DNA from 3 places in the Actinoplanes sp. NPDC051851 genome. Region 3 is predicted to be linked to each of the others. Evidence: riboswitches for the same ligand, from Rfam matches in the RefSeq annotation. Region 3 holds a riboswitch; each other region holds the start of a gene.
What was found. Region 3 has a riboswitch for glycine ahead of gcvT (glycine cleavage system aminomethyltransferase GcvT). Riboswitches for the same ligand answer to the same signal wherever they lie in the genome.
Positions count from the first base shown of each region.

Region 1: linked by a shared signal. The riboswitch ahead of glyA (serine hydroxymethyltransferase) and the one ahead of gcvT (glycine cleavage system aminomethyltransferase GcvT) in region 3 are both predicted to bind glycine.
Region 2: linked by a shared signal. The riboswitch ahead of gcvP (aminomethyl-transferring glycine dehydrogenase) and the one ahead of gcvT (glycine cleavage system aminomethyltransferase GcvT) in region 3 are both predicted to bind glycine.

Region 1 covers NZ_JBFAYF010000010.1:200,322-203,587, forward strand. Annotated here, with positions in the region: gene glyA (serine hydroxymethyltransferase) at 1-1,174, opposite strand, end outside; glycine riboswitch at 1,311-1,406, opposite strand; gene AB0M08_RS13520 (TetR/AcrR family transcriptional regulator) at 1,470-2,063, opposite strand; gene AB0M08_RS13525 (amidohydrolase) at 2,210-3,266, shown strand, end outside.
Region 2 covers NZ_JBFAYF010000102.1:4,460-7,725, forward strand. Annotated here, with positions in the region: gene gcvP (aminomethyl-transferring glycine dehydrogenase) at 1-1,375, opposite strand, end outside; glycine riboswitch at 1,454-1,537, opposite strand; gene mgrA (L-glyceraldehyde 3-phosphate reductase) at 1,592-2,593, shown strand; gene AB0M08_RS44835 (nucleotidyltransferase domain-containing protein) at 2,590-3,237, shown strand; gene AB0M08_RS44840 (hypothetical protein) at 3,250-3,266, opposite strand, start outside.
Region 3 covers NZ_JBFAYF010000010.1:72,400-75,665, reverse strand. Annotated here, with positions in the region: gene AB0M08_RS12920 (HAD-IC family P-type ATPase) at 1-923, opposite strand, end outside; gene AB0M08_RS12915 (metalloregulator ArsR/SmtB family transcription factor) at 1,001-1,345, shown strand; gene AB0M08_RS12910 (hypothetical protein) at 1,342-1,524, opposite strand; glycine riboswitch at 1,564-1,661, shown strand; gene gcvT (glycine cleavage system aminomethyltransferase GcvT) at 1,791-2,855, shown strand; gene gcvH (glycine cleavage system protein GcvH) at 2,855-3,205, shown strand.

The sequences.
Region 1 (3,266 bases), 130 kb from region 3:
ACGCCGCCGGGCCGAAGCCGCGCGTGGCCAGCGCCGGGGTGCCGATCCGCAGGCCGGAGGTGACCATCGGCGGGCGCGGGTCGAACGGCACGGCGTTGCGGTTCACCGTGATCCCGATGTGGTGCAGCCGGTCCTCGGCCTGCCTGCCGTCCAGCTCGGAGCGGCGCAGGTCGGCCAGGACGAGGTGGACGTCGGTGCCGCCGGTCAGCACGTCGATCCCGGCCGCCGTCGCGTCGGGGGCGGTGAGCCGCTCGGCGAGGATCCGCGCCCCGGCCAGGGTGCGGCGCTGCCGGTCGGCGAAGTCCGCGGTGGCCGCGATCCGGAAGGCCACCGCCTTCGCCGCGATCACGTGTTCCAGCGGACCGCCCTGCTGACCGGGGAAGACCGCACTGTCGATCTTCTTGGCCAGGTCGGTGCGCCGGGACAGGACGACCCCGCCGCGCGGGCCGCCGAGGGTCTTGTGGGTGGTGGTGGTGACCACGTCGGCGTACGGCACCGGGTTGGGGTGCAGACCGGCCGCGACCAGCCCGGCGAAGTGCGCCATGTCGACCAGCAGGAGCGCGCCGACCTCGTCGGCGATCTCCCGGAAGGCCGGAAAATCGAGCTTCCGAGGGTACGCCGACCAGCCCGCGATGATCATTTTCGGCCGGTGCTCGTGAGCCATGCTCCGGACCTCCGCCATGTCGACGCGGCCGGTCTCCGGCGACACCCGGTAGGCCACCGGCCGGTACAGCTTCCCCGAGAAGTTGACCCGCATGCCGTGGGTGAGGTGCCCGCCGTGGGCCAGGTCCAGGCCGAGGATGGTGTCGCCGGGGCTGAGCAGGGCGGCCATCGCGGCCGCGTTCGCGCTCGCCCCCGAGTGCGGCTGCACGTTCGCGTACGCCGCGCCGAAGAGCGCCGAGACCCGCTCGATCGCCAGCCGCTCGACGACGTCCACGTGCTCGCAACCGCCGTAGTAGCGGCGGCCCGGATAGCCTTCGGCGTACTTGTTGGTCAGCACGGAGCCCTGTGCCTCCAGGACGGCCGCCGGGGCGAAGTTCTCGCTGGCGATCATCTCCAGGGTGTCGCGCTGCCGGCCCAGCTCGGCGGCGATCGCGGCGTGGATCTCGGGGTCGTCGACGGCGAGCGCGCCACCGGCCGGGCGCTCGTGGTCATGGGGGAAACGGGTGCTCAACGCGGAAGGCTCCTCGGTCGTGGTCGGGGCCTCCCTCGCTCTGTCATGGGGCCTGAGAGGTTCACCGCCGCGGCGGCTTGCACCTTGGGCGCGGCACGCCCGGGGCATCCTGGGCGTACCGACTTTCCAGAGTCGCCAGACCGTTGCGGTACGGGTGCCTGAGAGATTCTGAGGGAGAAGTTGCTCCTTCGGCGCCTCGCTCGGGTGGCGAGGGCTCTCCCGCTACGGGGTTGCGGCGAATGTCTTGAGTTGTGGTCAGGAAAGCTAGCCGGACCGGGCCCGCCGGTCAAGATCGTCAGCGCAGCCGGGGGGTGTGCCCGGCCAGGGCCAGCTCGACCAGCTGCTGCACCGTGGACCGCAGCACGGGAGCGCGGCGGTACCCGGAGCGGTAGGTCAGCAGGCCGTTCCACAGATCCAGGAGAAGGTCGACGTCGATGTCGGCGGGCAGGTCACCGCGGGCGATGCCGCGTTGCACCACGGTACGGGCCAGCGCCCGGCGCGGCTCGATGATCCGGGCCAGGATGGTGCGCTCGGTCTCGGGGTCGTCGTCGATGGACCCGAGCAGCAGCCGCAGTTGCCCGCCGTCGGCCCCGGCGGTGTAGCCGGCGATGGTGTCGATCAGCTCCAGCAGTTCGGCCCGGGTGTCGCCCTGGTCCGGCACGGTGTGCACGGTGCTGCGCCGGGCGAGGAGATCGGCGATCAGGACGATCCGGTTCGGCCACCAGCGGTAGACGGACTTCTTGGCCATCCCCGCCCGGGCCGCGATCTCCTCCATCGTCGTGGCGGCGTACCCCGAGGCGTCGAGGATCTCACCGGCCGCGGTGAGGATGCGCTCACGTGCCTCCTCGGGCGAGAGGCGCGGACGGCGGACGCCGGTCTGTTCGGTCACCACCCCATCCTTTCAGGTGTGGCGCCGACCACCGGTCCCGGCCGAACCTCAAGGAAACTATCCGTTTCCTTCAGCGCTGAAGAGTCTTTTCAAATCGTCTTCCTGACGCTAGCCTCGGAAACGCCTCGTTTCCTTAGGAGTTCTGGATGACCCTCGCCTGGACCGTTGCCGACCGGTGGCGCGACCGTCTGGTGGCGCTGAGCCACAGCCTGCACGCCGAACCGGAGACCGCGTTCGAGGAGTTCGCGTCCTCGGCCAAGCTCGCCGCCCTGATGCGCGACGCCGGCTTCGCCGTCGAGCACGGGGTCGGCGACCTGCCGACCGCGCTGACCGCCACCTACGGCGCCGGCGACCTGACCGTCGGCGTCTGCGCCGAGTACGACGCGCTGCCCGAGATCGGCCACGCCTGCGGCCACAACGTCATCTGCGCGGCCGGCGCCGGTGCCGCGATCGCCCTCGCCGCGGTCGCCGACGAGCTGGGCATCCGGGTCAAGCTGATCGGCACCCCCGCCGAGGAGACCGGCGCCGGCAAGGTGCTGATGCTCGACCACGGCGCCTTCGACGACGTCACCGTCGCGATGATGGTGCACCCCGCCCCCGGCGTCGACGTCGTCGACGTCAAGGTCAGCTCGCAGACGTCCAGCCGCTTCGAGGCGACCTTCCACGGCCGGGCCGCGCACGCCGCGGCCGCGCCCCACACCGGCGTCAACGCCGCCGACGCGGCGGTCGTCGCCCAGGTCGCGATCGGCCAGCTGCGCCAGCAGATCCCCGGCGAGTTCCGGATCGCCGGCATCGTCACCGAGGGCGGCCGGCGGTCCAACATCATCCCCGAGCGCGCCCGCCTGGAGTACGAGTTCCGCACCCTCACCGCCGAGCAGATGCCCGACCTCAAACGGCGGGTCCACAACTGCTTCCACGGCGCCGCCCTGGCCACCGGCACCACCCTCGAACTCCGCCAGTCCCACCCCGACTACCTCGACCTACGCCAGGACGCCTTCCTCACCGAGGCGTACGGCCGGGCGCTGACCGCGCTGGGCCGGACCGTCCACGCCATGCCGCCCGGCATCGTCGGCGGCTCCACCGACATGGGCAACATCAGTCAGGTCATCCCCAGCATCCACCCCGGCCTGGGCATCGCCGGCGCCACCACGATGCCGCACACCCGCGAGTTCGCCGCCGTCACCGACTCCCCCGCCGCCGACG
Region 2 (3,266 bases), on a different contig from region 3:
AGACCGGGTGGGTCAGGTATCCACTGGTCCGGCCGAGCGGCTTCGCCCCGCAGACGGCGGGCTCGGTGACGGCCGCGCCGAACGCGGCGAGCACCGTCGCGACGTGCGCGTCCGTGGTGGTCTCGTCGGTGGAGATCGACACCCGGTCGGCGTCCACCAGCAGCAGGTCGACACCGGCCTCGGCGGCGGCGTCGACGATCGCGGCGGCCCGGCCCGGTACGACCGCGGTGACCGTGTCGAAGAACGCGCCGTGCGTGGTCGCGATCCCGGCGGCGGTCAGGCTGCCGGCCAGGGTGAGCGCGTGGCCGTGCACCCGCTTGGCGATCGCGCGCAGGCCGGCCGGGCCGTGGTAGACCGCGTACATGCTCGCCATCACCGCGAGCAGGACCTGCGCGGTGCAGATGTTGCTGGTCGCCTTCTCCCGGCGGATGTGCTGCTCGCGGGTCTGCAGGGCCAGACGGTACGCCGGCGCCCCGTCCGCGTCCTTGGAGACACCGACCAGGCGGCCGGGCAGCGAGCGCTCCAGACCGGCCCGGACCGCGAGGTACCCGGCGTGCGGGCCGCCGAAGCCGAGCGGGACCCCGAAGCGCTGGGTGGTCCCGGCCGCGACGTCCGCGCCGATCTCGCCCGGCGCGCGCAGCAGGGTCAGCGCGAGCAGGTCGGCGGCGACCGTGACCAGGGCGCCCTTCGCGTGCGCGGCCTCGACCAGGGCGGCGTGGTCACGGACCGCGCCGGAGGCGCCCGGGTACTGCAGGTGCAGGCCGAAGAACTCGTCCGGCAGGGCGTCGCCACGGTCCAGGTCGACGAGGACGACCTCGATGCCGAGCGGTTCGGCCCGCGTCCGGAGGACCGAGAGCGTCTGCGGGAAGGTGTCGGCGTCCACGGCGTACACCGAGGATTTCGACGTGGAAGCTCTCCTGGAGAGCGTCATCGCCTCGGCGACGGCGGTCGCCTCGTCCAGCATCGACGCGTTCGCGGTGGTCAGGCCGGTCAGGTCGGTGACCATGGTCTGGAAGTTGAGCAGCGCCTCGAGGCGGCCCTGGCTGATCTCCGGCTGGTACGGCGTGTAGGCGGTGTACCAGGCCGGGCTCTCCAGCACGTTCCGCTTGATCACCGCGGGCGTGTGCGTGCCGTAGTAGCCGAGCCCGATCATCGGGGTGGCCAGGACGTTCCGGTCGGCGATCGCGCGCAGCTCGGCGATCGTCTCCTCCTCCGAGGCGCCCTCGGGCAGGTCGAGACGCCCGTGGAAACGGATCGACTCGGGGATCGCGGCGTCCATCAGCTCGTCCAGCGACGCGTACCCGACGGTCTTGAGCATGGAGATCTGCTCGTCGGTCTGCGGGCCGATGTGGCGATGGGTGAACGGCGAGGTCATGGGCGACTCCAGGCTCCAGAAGGCTGACAAAGCAACCTCCCCCTCTGTCATACCCCGTGATGGGGTATTTCAGAGTCGCCTGCCCACGCGGTCCTTTTGCCTGAAAGTTTCCGGGGAGGATTTGCCTCTTCGGCGCCAACTGGTCTCTCCCGCGCGGGTATTGCCGGCAGCGACAAACCTACCAGCGCACCCCTCCATGATCGGCATGCCTAGGCTGTGGCTGTGACTTACTTCCCTGCGGATGAACGCTACGAGAAGATGACCTACCGCCGCGCCGGGCGCAGTGGCCTGCACCTGCCGGCCATCTCGCTCGGGCTGTGGCACAACTTCGGGGACACCCGGCCGATCGACCGGCAGGCCGCCATCGTGCGCCGCGCCTTCGACCTCGGCGTCACCCACTTCGACCTGGCCAACAACTACGGCCCGCCGCCCGGCAGCGCCGAGGAGAACTTCGGCCGGATCCTCGCGACCGACCTCAAGCACCACCGGGACGAGATCGTCATCTCCAGCAAGGCCGGCTACACCATGTGGCCGGGCCCGTACGGCGACTTCGGCTCCCGCAAGTACCTGATCTCGTCGCTGGACCAGTCGCTGAAGCGGCTCGGCGTCGACTACGTGGACATCTTCTACCACCACCGCCCCGACCCGGACACCCCGCTCGAGGAGACGATGGGCGCGCTCGACGCGATCGTCCGCTCCGGCAAGGCGCTCTACGTCGGCCTCTCCAACTACAGGTCGGAGCAGACCGCCGCGGCCGCCGCGATCCTGCGTGACCTGGGTACGCCGCTGCTGATCCACCAGCCGTCGTACTCGATCCTGAACCGCTGGACCGAGCACGACGGCCTGCTCGACACCCTGGAGCAGGCCGGCGCCGGGTGCATCGCGTTCAGCCCGCTGCAGCAGGGCCTGCTCACCGGCCGCTACCTGCAGGGCATCCCGGACGACTCGCGGATCCGGACCAGCGTCTTCCTCAACGAGGACGCCCTGGACGCGAAGACCCTGGGCCGTCTGCACGCGCTCAACGACATCGCCCAGCGGCGCGGCCAGTCGCTCGCCCAGATGGCGCTCGCCTGGGCGCTGCGCGACCCGCGGATGACCAGCCTGATCATCGGCGCGTCCAGCGTCGAGCAGCTGGAGGACAACATCGCCGCGCTGGACAACCTGCCGCTCTCGCAGGCCGAGCTGGACGACATCGACGGCACGGTGCTCGACCTGTGATCCTCTCCGTCGTGGTCGGTTCCCGCGCCTACGGACTCCAGGTCCCGGGTTCCGACCACGATCGGCGGGGCGTCTTCGCGGCGCCGACCCGGGCGTTCTGGAGCCTCGACAAGCCGCCCACGCACGTCGACGGCCCCCTGGAGGAGCAGTTCTCCTGGGAGGTCGAGCGGTTCTGCGTGCTCGCCGCCCAGGCCAACCCGACCGTCCTCGAGGTGCTCTGGTCGCCGATCGTCGAGGTGATCACCGCGGACGGTTCGGCGCTGGTCGACGCGCGCGCGGCGTTCCTCTCCCGCCGGGTGGCCGAGACCTACGGCAACTACGCCCGCGACCAGCTCGCCCGGGTGAACGCCCGCCGCGAGCGCACCGGCGAGACCAACCACAAGCAGGCCATGCACATGATCCGCCTGCTGCACGCGGGCGCCCACGTCCTGCGCACCGGCGAGATCCTGGTCGACGTCACCCCACTGCGCGACCGCCTCCTGGCGATCAAACACGGCGAAATCCCCTGGCCCGAGGTCACCGCGTGGGCGACCGCACTGCTCACGGACCTGGCCACCGCCGCTTCCACGACGGACCTGCCCGAACACCCCGACCGCTCCCGGATCGACGCCCTGCTGCACGACATCCGCGAACGAAACCTCTAGGCCCTTCGGCCGTCAGTCCGAGGTCCGGA
Region 3 (3,266 bases):
GCGACGATCCTCGCCACCACGCTCTCCGCGGCCGGGCGCGCTATCCGGACGCGCAGGCTACCGGTGCCGTTGACCGTTCCGGCGAAGACCTCGTCGCCGGGCTGCTTGTCGACCGGCAGCGGCTCCCCGGTGATGCTCGCCTGATCGACCTCGCTCCGGCCCGCCACGACGTGGCCGTCCCCGCCGATCCGCTCGCCCGGCCGTACCGCGATCACATCGCCCACGCGAAGATCGACCGCGTCGACCAACTCCTCCCCGGCGGCCTCTGCGCCGGACGGCTCTGCGCCGGACGGCTCTGCGCCGGACGGCTCTGCGCCGGACGGCTCTGCGCCGGACGGCTCTGCGCCGGTGGCCTCCGCGCCCGTGGCCGTAGCGCTGGCGGCCGTAGCGCTGGCGGCCGTAGCGCTGGCGGGCTCTGCGCCGACTGGCTCTGCGCCGACTGGCTCTGCGCCGACTGGCTCTGTGCCGGCTGGCTCTGTGCCGGCTGACGGTGGTGCGGCTGGAGACGGTGCGGCTGACGGTGGTGCGGGTGGCGACGGTGTGGGTGTGATGAGTCGTGACGCACGTTCCGGGGCCAGGTCGAGCAGGCGCCGGACCGAGTCCTCGGTACGCCGGGTCGCCAGCGCCTCGAGTGCCCCGGACGTCGCGAAGATGACGATCAGCAGGGCGCCTTCGAGGACCTGGCCGATCGCCGCCGCCCCGATCGCGGCGGTGACCATCAGCAGGTCGACGTCGAGACGCCGGGCGCGGAGTTCCCGCAGTCCGGCCAGGCCCGGTTCCCAGCCGCCCGCGGCGTAGCAGGCCAGGTAGCAGGCCCACCACACCCCGGCCGGGCCGCCGCCCAGCTGGACGGCGAGTCCGAGCCCGAAGAGCGCGGTCGCGGCGGTGGCCCATCGAACTTCCGGTAGCGAGAAGATCGTCACGGGCCGGAAGCATACCTGCGCAGACACGTAGATACGCAAGTACGTATGCAGAAGGGTGGTGGGATAGGCTGGCCGGCATGCACGAGCGGTTACCGGACTTCGACATGCCCGACGACGAGCAGGTCGACCTCGCCGCCGAGACGTTCCGGCTGCTCGCCGACCCGACGCGGATCAAGGTGCTCTGGGCGCTGCTGCAGGGTGAGTCGTCGGTCGCCTGCCTGGCCGAGATCGCCGGGACGTCCCCGACGGCGGTCAGTCAGCACCTGGCCAAGCTGCGGATGTCCCGCCTGGTCACGGCGCGGCGGCAGGGCACGTTCATGTACTACTCGGCCGCCGACGAGCACGTCCGGCGCCTGCTGTCCCAGGCGCTGCACCACGCCGACCACATCGACCCGGAACGCCCCACGGCCCAGCCGGCCTAGCGGTCGATCGTCTCCGGGCGGAGGAGAGGGCCGGGCCCGGTATCGGCGTCGGCGATCGGATCGAGGTGCCGGGTGGCGATCGCCCCGGCCGTGGCGCGTGTGAACGCCACCATGCAGCTCGCCATCGTCAGCACCGTCTGGCTGCCGAATGCCCGGTCAGCGGCGTGGTGAGTGGGCATGCGGTAGGGTCCCGTTTCACAAGTGAAGACATCGCCGCGACTGCCGCTGCGGGAGAGTCCCCGTTTCCTGTGAACGGGGCGCCGAAGGAGCAACTACTTCCTCAGAATCTCTCAGGCCCCAGTACCGCAATGGTTCAGGCGACTCTGGAAAGTCGGGCTCCTCGGAGTCCGCGCCCACGGTGCAAGCCGTTCGGAAGAACGGTGAACCTCTCAGGCCCCATGACAGAGCGAGGGAGGCCCGGAAACCGATTCGAGGAGCCTCCCCCGTGAGACGCACCGCCCTGTACGACGTCCATCAGCGCCTCGGCGCCTCCTTCACCCCCTTCGCGGGCTGGGCCATGCCGGTCCGCTACGGCTCCGATGTGGCAGAGCATTCCTCGGTACGGCGAGAAGCCGGCCTGTTCGACCTGAGCCACATGGGACGCCTCGAGGTCGCCGGAACGGACGCCGCGGCGTTCCTCGACTACGCGCTCGTCGGCCGGCTCTCCGCGGTGACGGTCGGCCGCGCCCGGTACACGATGCTCTGCCACACGAACGGCGGTGTGCTCGACGATCTCGTCGTCTACCGGCTCGCCGAGAATCGTTTCCTGGTGGTGGCGAACGCGGCGAACACGGGTAAGGTCCGCGCGATGCTCGGCGAGCACTCCGGCGGATACGCGGTGTCGATCGGCGACCCGTCGGACGGCGCGCTGATCGCCGTGCAGGGCCCGGCCGCGCGTACGGTCGTCGGTGACTTCCCGGACCTGCCGTACTACGGGATCACCGAGGCGTCGCTGGCCGGGCGGGACGTGCTGCTGGCGCGGACCGGGTACACCGGCGAGGACGGGTACGAGATCTACTGCGCCGCCGGGGACGCCGCGACGATCTGGGAGTGGGCGAGCGCCGCCGGGGCCCGTCCCGCCGGTCTGGCCTGCCGGGACACGCTGCGCCTGGAGGCGGGCATGCCGCTCTACGGCCACGAGTTGTCGGTCTCGGTCACGCCGTTCCACGCCGGACTGGGCCGGGTGGTGGCGCTCGGCAAGCGGGACTTCGTCGGGGCGCAGGCCCTGCGGGCGGTCGCCGCCGCCGGTGTCGAGAAGCAGCTCGTCGGCCTGGTGACGGCCGGCCGCCGGGCCCCACGGGCCGGGTACGCGATTCTCGACCCGGAGACCGGCGCGGCGATCGGCTCGGTGACCAGCGGGGCGCCCTCGCCGACGCTGGGTCACCCGATCGCCATGGCATATGTAGCGACTCATGCGGATAAAACGGGTGGGAAGGTCCTCGTGGACATCCGTGGCACCCACGAGGAGGCCACCATCGTCGATCTGCCGTTCTACCGCCGGGAGTCCTGATGCGTTTCACCCGTGAGCACGAGTGGCTGACCGGCGACGAGATCGTCACGGTCGGGATCACCGCGTACGCCGCCGACGCGCTCGGCGACATCGTCTTCGTCGACCTGCCCGAGGTGGGCCGGGTCCTGACCGCGGGCGGCGTGGCCGGCGAGATCGAGTCCACCAAGTCGGTCAGCGACGTCTACGCCCCGGCCGACGGCGAGGTCGTCGAGGTCAACCCGGCCCTCGAGGACGACCCGGGCCTGATCAACAGTGACCCGCACGGCGCCGGCTGGCTCTTCAAACTCCGCGTCACCGGCGAGCCGGACACCCTCTCCGAGCAGGAGTACACCGCCCTGACCGCGGGTTAGCCCCCGTGTGGTGGCGGGGCGGGCCGAGTCGGCGCGCCCCGCCACCCGGGAAGCCACCCAT